Regions from separate parts of the Brevibacillus sp. 1238 genome, predicted to be linked through region 1. Evidence: a T-box and tRNA genes for the amino acid it is inferred to sense, from the RefSeq annotation. Region 1 holds a T-box; the other holds one or more tRNA genes.

The links. The T-box of region 1 lies ahead of M2298_RS03290 (valine--tRNA ligase). A T-box ahead of a tRNA ligase gene usually reads a tRNA of that ligase, here a tRNA-Val.
Region 2: it has a tRNA-Val gene. The T-box ahead of M2298_RS03290 (valine--tRNA ligase) is inferred to sense a tRNA for this amino acid. The anticodon was not compared.

Annotation. Positions count from the first base shown of each region.
Region 1 covers NZ_JARXWC010000001.1:733,252-736,656, reverse strand. Annotated here, with positions in the region: gene M2298_RS03290 (valine--tRNA ligase) at 1-1,509, opposite strand, end outside; T-box leader at 1,550-1,796, opposite strand; gene M2298_RS03285 (STAS domain-containing protein) at 1,830-2,180, opposite strand; gene M2298_RS03280 (ATP-binding protein) at 2,286-3,405, opposite strand, start outside.
Region 2 covers NZ_JARXWC010000003.1:19,505-22,909, forward strand. Annotated here, with positions in the region: gene thiM (hydroxyethylthiazole kinase) at 1-757, shown strand, start outside; gene M2298_RS07615 (phospholipase A2 family protein) at 1,279-1,563, opposite strand; tRNA gene M2298_RS07620 (tRNA-Ser) at 1,728-1,820, shown strand; tRNA gene M2298_RS07625 (tRNA-Glu) at 1,825-1,898, shown strand; tRNA gene M2298_RS07630 (tRNA-Val) at 1,949-2,024, shown strand; tRNA gene M2298_RS07635 (tRNA-Leu) at 2,034-2,117, shown strand; gene M2298_RS07640 (FecCD family ABC transporter permease) at 2,283-3,287, opposite strand; gene M2298_RS07645 (FecCD family ABC transporter permease) at 3,284-3,405, opposite strand, start outside.

The sequences.
Region 1 (3,405 bases):
CGCTACCCAGAAGAAAATGATGTCATATCCGGTAACCAGTACATTGGTCGGGTAGAAATACTTCATGTCCTCGGATTCTTCCGGCCAGCCGAGCGTGGAGAACGGCCACAGACCTGACGAGAACCACGTATCGAGAACGTCGTTGTCTTGCTCCAGCTTGTGGCTGTGGCAGCTCGGACATTCGCTTACATCGTCACGAGATACGACGGTTTCTCCGCAATCTGCGCAATACCAGGCAGGAATGCGGTGACCCCACCAGAGCTGGCGGGAAATGCACCAGTCGCGGATGTTTTCGATCCAGCGCAAGTAGTTCGTTTTGAAGCGCTCCGGAACGAACTTGACGCTTTCTTCGCTGTTGGAGTTGGCAAGCGCCAGGTCAGCCAATGGCTGCATTTTTACAAACCACTGGGTAGACAGGTACGGTTCCACGACAGCATCGCTGCGCTCACTGTGACCTACCTGGTGAATGTGCTCCTCTACCTTGAACATTACGCCTTGCTCTGTCAAATCTTTAATGATTTGCTTGCGGCACGCAAAACGGTCCAGACCTTTGTAAATGCCTGCCTGTTCGTTCATCGTTCCGGTTTCGTCCATGACGACGATTTGCGGCAACTGATGGCGAAGTCCCAGTTCAAAGTCGTTCGGATCGTGCGCAGGCGTGATTTTTACCGCGCCGGAACCGAACTCGGGATCGACATACGTGTCTGCTACGATCGGGATTTCCCGGCCGACAATCGGCAAAATGACCATTTTTCCGATCAAATGCTTGTAGCGCTCGTCTTCCGGATGGACAGCGACTGCCGTATCACCGAGCATCGTTTCCGGACGAGTGGTCGCTACTTCGATGTAGCCAGTACCGTCAGCCAGCGGATAACGCATGTGGTGAAGCGCGCCTTTTACTTCTTTGTAAATAACTTCGATATCGGACAGAGCCGTACGGGCAGCCGGGTCCCAGTTGATGATGCGGTTGCCGCGGTAGATCAGCCCTTTTTCGTACAGGCGGACGAATACTTCGCGCACCGCTTTGGACAAGCCTTCATCCATCGTGAAACGCTCGCGGGAGTAATCCAGGGCAAGACCGAGCTTTTCCCACTGTTCGCGAATGTGCGAAGCGTAAATATGCTTCCATTCCCATACTTTTTCGATGAACTTGTCACGGCCGAGGTCGTGGCGGGAGATTCCTTCTTCGCGCAAAGTCGCTTCTACACGGGCTTGTGTGGCGATCCCTGCGTGGTCCATCCCTGGCAAAAACAGCGTGCTGTACCCTTGCATCCGTTTGGCGCGCGTGATGATATCTTGAAGCGTCGTATCAAGCGCGTGGCCCAAATGCAGCTTGCCTGTTACGTTCGGAGGCGGGATGACGATCGTGAACGGACGCTTCGCCGGGTCGCGTTCCGCCTTGAAAAACTGCTTTTCGATCCAGTACGGATACCATTTGCTCTCTGCTGCCTTCGGATCGTAGTTCTTCGGCAGCAATTGGTCGATGTCGGTTGTTGGCTGATTTGACATAGTTAGGTCCTCCTCTAGAAAAAATAAAAAAACCCTTCATCCAAAGGACGAAAGGATTTCATTTCGCGGTACCACCTTTGTTAACAGACGACAGGCAAAACTGCCCATCGCAAGTTCCCTCAAACAAGATAACGGCTGCGAACCGCTTTCGGCTAGACACATCGTGTTCACCAAAAACAACTCCCGGGCGACCTTCAGTCCATTGTCTCCTTAGAGAATCTTCCAGCAACTGATTCTCCTCTCTGTAAAAGGGCTCCTGACCTACTCTTCCCGATCATCATTGATACGATATGTAGTTGTGGGATCATTGCCTTTGCTTATTATATACAATCACGCTGTTTGGCGTCAAACCCGGTTTCGCCTACTTTTCCGACCGTAATGCCCAGCGCCTCGGTAAAGCCCAGTACACTTAAAATGTCCAAAATTTCTTCCCGGACATTGACAATCTCTACCTGTTTGCCAGAGGCAAGCAATTCTTTCGTTGTGAAATACAGACTGCCAATACCGGAAGAATCTACAAAGGATACACCATGAAAATCGACAGTCACGGAATGGTTTCGCCCTCCGTATTGCTGGAGCAGTTCACCCACTCGATCTCCCACCGCCATGTCCAGCTCTCCAGCGAAAAACAGCGTCGCCTGTCCGTTCGTCTCTGTTGCTCGGTAGTCCATGCTCAAACTCCTCTCAATAGGTATCGGTACACCTGATTCTTTTCTCTCTCTCATGTTACCCGGTTCACTCCACTTGCAAACATTTGGTATTTTCCCCAATGTTCATCAGCTTGGCAACGCACTCTCCAAAATAAGCTTGGTCCCTTGTGCTGTGCTGCTCAAATAAATGCGATCGCAGTATTGCAGCATGACATGAAAGCCCGCACCGAGGGAATTTCGCGTCGAAAATCCTTGCTGCAGCGTCGCTCGCGGCAAGTCCTCCAGCAAAATCCCCTGCCCCTGGTCGTGAATGACAACCCGGCAAAGCCCCAGATCGTTTGCTATGTACAAAGTAATCGTTCCACCGCTTCCATGCTTGAGTGTATTCGAAGCCGCTTCGTTAACCGCCACCAAAAATTGCAGCAATCGGTTGGCAACAAGCCCCAACGGCTCAAGAGCACGCTTGAACGCTCGCCTGAGCAAAGCCAGATCGCCTGGCTCCTTGATGTCCATCGCCAGCGATTTCCGGCCCTCCCGCAGCAAAAAAAACAGCTCTTCGTCGCTTAGCAGCAGCAGCTTTCCGGCGGTAACCACCCCTAAAATATCGCGGTAAATCTCCCATTCGCGCCGCTTTCTCATCCGTTCTTCCGCGATAGCTGCCGTGACATCGATCAGGGCAATCCCACAGGTACGGTCCGGGAGATCGGAAACATACATCTCGAATACTTTTTTCCCGTCGCCGCTGACGATCTGCTCCCGCAGCGATTCGCCTGCACCACGAACAGCCGCTTCGTTGATCAGACGCTGCATCTGTGTCTCGACATCCGGATCTGCCCGACTCGATCCAAGCGGGCGGATGTTTCCGTCATCAAAAAGGTAGAGGAAGATCGATTCGATTTGCCGCAGGATCGACAGCTTTTGCAGCTCCTGTTTAATCAGCCGTCCTCGCTCGTCGTCGCGATCTTTCCAATTAGTTAATACGTCTGTAGGGTCCAATTCGCCACGCAAATGCCAGGTGTGAAATTCTTCCAGAAGCAATCGCTCCAGAACTTCTTCTTTGCGCAAAACCTTCTCGATATCAACGACATAGTAAGGAACACCGTTGATTCCCTGTAGCCCGCTGCCGATAATGCGAAAATCGAAAGCGAGCTCGACCTCCATGCGTCCATGCAATTGTTTGGACGGACTAAGCAGGCCGATAGCTGTCCGGCTGACTGCTATCAATTGCGCTTGACTTGTTTCCATT
Region 2 (3,405 bases), on a different contig from region 1:
TGTGCACAACATCACCAACGTTGTCGTGACCAACTTTACAGCCAATGGCTTGCTCGCGCTCGGAGCATCTCCCGTCATGGCTTATGCGAAGCAAGAAGTGGCGGACATGGCGAAAATCGCCGGATCACTCGTCCTGAACATGGGCACCTTGAGCGAGCGGGAAGTAAAGGCGATGCTGATTGCGGGCAAATCGGCCAATCAGCACCACGTTCCGGTCTTGTTCGATCCGGTAGGCGCAGGAGCAACCCCGTATCGAACCGAAACGGCACAAAAAATCGTGCGCGAGCTAGATATCGCCCTGGTTCGCGGAAATGCGGCGGAGATTGCCAACGTCATCGGGGAATCGTGGGAGATTAAAGGCGTGGACGCAGGCGAGGCAGGCGGAGATGTCGCTTCGCTCGCCAAAGCAGCTGCCGAGAAGCTGGAGACGGTAGTGGCGATCACGGGCAAGGTGGATGTCATTTCAGATGGCAGTACGGTGTACGCCATCGACAACGGCCATCCGATCTTGACCAAAGTGACGGGAACAGGCTGCCTGTTGACTTCCGTCATGGGGGCTTTTGCCGCTGTTGCCGAAAACACGTTGGCGGCGGGGGCTGCTGCGCTCGTCGCATACGGTGTGGCTGCGCAAAAAGCAGCGGAAAAATCGGCGGCAGACGGTCCGGGCAGCTTCCAGATTCAGTTTTTGGATGCGCTGTCCTCCGTATCGGCCGACGATATCCATCGGCTGGGCAAGATCGAACAGCATAAGCTGTAAGAACCGAAAGCAGACTCGTCGCTGTTCGGAAGCCGAGAAGCCGGATTTTGGCAGCAAGTTGCCTTGGGTGGGGCGGGAAGAGCAGCTTCTTCCCGTCTCACCGCTTGGGCATGTGCTTTTGGGAATGAAAAAATCCCCTGTTTTCCAGGGGACGAAAATGATCGCGACTGTATGGCTATGATTAGGCTAGATAAGTTAGGGCGTAGCTGTAATTTCGCAGCGTATAGCATAAGAGCTTCTTTTGGTGCTCCGAGAGCGCTAGGAATACAAATTCTACTTGATCATTTTCAAACTTGCGGACGTAAAAGCAGGAAATCCCATGGCAGATCACTTCTCTTTTAAGCGACAGTGCAGCACGGGCGTCGGTGCATATGTGTACTTCCACGGCGTGTAACCTCCTTGGACATTCAATAGAGTACCAAAAAAAGCCAAGGAAAATCACGGGAAATATGGCGGAATTATGTCCAAGTAGTTACCGTTTTTTGTATAAAGAATGATAAGAATGACAATTCGTAAAAAGGCTACTTCATGTCGTCAGGAATACACTTCGATCGGGAAAAATAGGCGGAAATCATCGCAGCCATCCTGCCTTTTTCCGTGCTCATATCGATCTTGTCCTGCAAACAGCGCAGCAGCTCCTGATCGCAGCTGCACGAAAAGTAGCCGCGCTTCTGGTAGCAGTAGTCATGTTTTTTGCAGCAACGGTCGATATCGTCGATAGGGGCGCCTGGTCCAGAGCAGCCTGGCCCGCACCAATTTCCGTACAAACAAGGGATACGTCTTGCCCGCCGTCGTCTTCTGCCCACCTGTCATCACTCCGCAACATAGATGATTACTGGTAGCATATTGGCGGAGGGAGAAACTTGCTTTAGGCAATTCCCACAAATTTTAAAATATATCTTGTAATCGTTTGCTAGATATGATAGATTAATTCTTGCCTGAGCTGTACAGCTCGGCAAGTGATACAGATGGATGGATGTCCGAGCGGCCGAAGGAGCACGATTGGAAATCGTGTAGGCGGGGTCGACCCGTCTCGTGGGTTCAAATCCCACTCCATCCGCCATCTTGGCCCGTTGGTGAAGCGGTTTAACACAGCAGCCTTTCACGCTGTCATACAGGGGTTCGAATCCCCTACGGGTCACTTAGAAGCCCAACAACTGGTTGGGGCCCCGGCGAAAGTCGGGGTATTGTGGAGGCTTAGCTCAGCTGGGAGAGCATCTGCCTTACAAGCAGAGGGTCGGCGGTTCGATCCCGTCAGCCTCCACCATTTTCATACGCGGTCGTGGCGGAATTGGCAGACGCGCTAGATTCAGGTTCTAGTGGTGGCAACACCGTGGAGGTTCAAGTCCTCTCGACCGCATCGCTTTATCAATGAAAGGTTCTTGTTCTGCTGTTTCTGGCAGAACAGGAGCCTTTTTGCTATTTCCAAATCATGTACAAGCATTTGGCCATGCAAAACAAAAATCCCATCCATACAGAAAAAGGAGCCGGGGACCAGCCTCCGACTCCTTTTCGCTTTTGCCGATTATGACCCTGGCCGTTTGCGCCTGAACAAGAGATACAGGAAAAACGGAGCGCCCACTCCGGCGGTAAATACGCCCGCAGGAATATCGAGCGGCAAAAACAGCATTCGTCCCGCCAGATCGGCAAGCAGCAGCACGATTGCGCCGATGAGCGCTGCCGTCGGGATGACGATTCCGTAGCGATTGCCGACGAGCTTTCTCGCCATATGCGGGGCAAGCAGGCCGATGAAGGAGATCGTTCCGGCGATGCCGACCGCTACCCCGGCGAGGGCGACGCTGAGTAGCATCGCGGCCATTCGGCTCATCTGAAGTCTGCTGCCGAGACCGATCGCTGTTTCTTCGCCGAGCGCCTGAATGTCCAGCTCTTTCGCATACAAGAGCGACAGCGGGATCAAAGCGACGATCCACGGCCAGATGGCCTTGATATAGCTCCAGTTCGTCCCGTACAAGCTGCCCGTCATCCAGTTCAGCACCTGGGCTGCGAGATAGGCGGGGCCGCTCAGCAGCAAAAACATCGTCAAGGCGCTCATCGCCGTCGAGATGCCGATACCGATTAGCACGAGCCGGGACGGAGTGACTCCCTTTTTCCAGGCGAACGAGTAGTTGACCGAAGCAGCGGCGAATGCCCCTGCGATCGCGATGATCGGCACGTAATGAATACTGTAGCTGGTAAAGGCGGTCATAAAAGCGACCACCGCTACCGAAGCGCCGCCCGTAACGCCGAGCAGGTCCGGAGAAGCGAGCGGATTGCGGATCACTCCTTGCAGCAGGCTGCCGGAAACAGCCAATGCCGCGCCGATCAGGAGCGCCGCTACGATGCGTGGCAAACGAAACTGTGTAATAATCAGATCGCTTCCTTCGCCGTTCATGCCGACAAGCGACAGGACCACGTCCCGAATCGGAATGGACACACTGCCGAGCGACAGACAGAAGACGGCGAGGATCAAAGCCGCAACGGCAAGCGAGCTTACGATCGTCGCATTTTTCCATGTCGGACGTCTCTTCATGACTTCCTCCTTCTCGCCACGAAGATCAGGAACGGAACGCCGATCAGCGCCGTCGCCACGCCGACCGGGACTTCTTTCGGCATAAGGACGAAGCGCGAGGCGAGGTCAGCCGCTACCA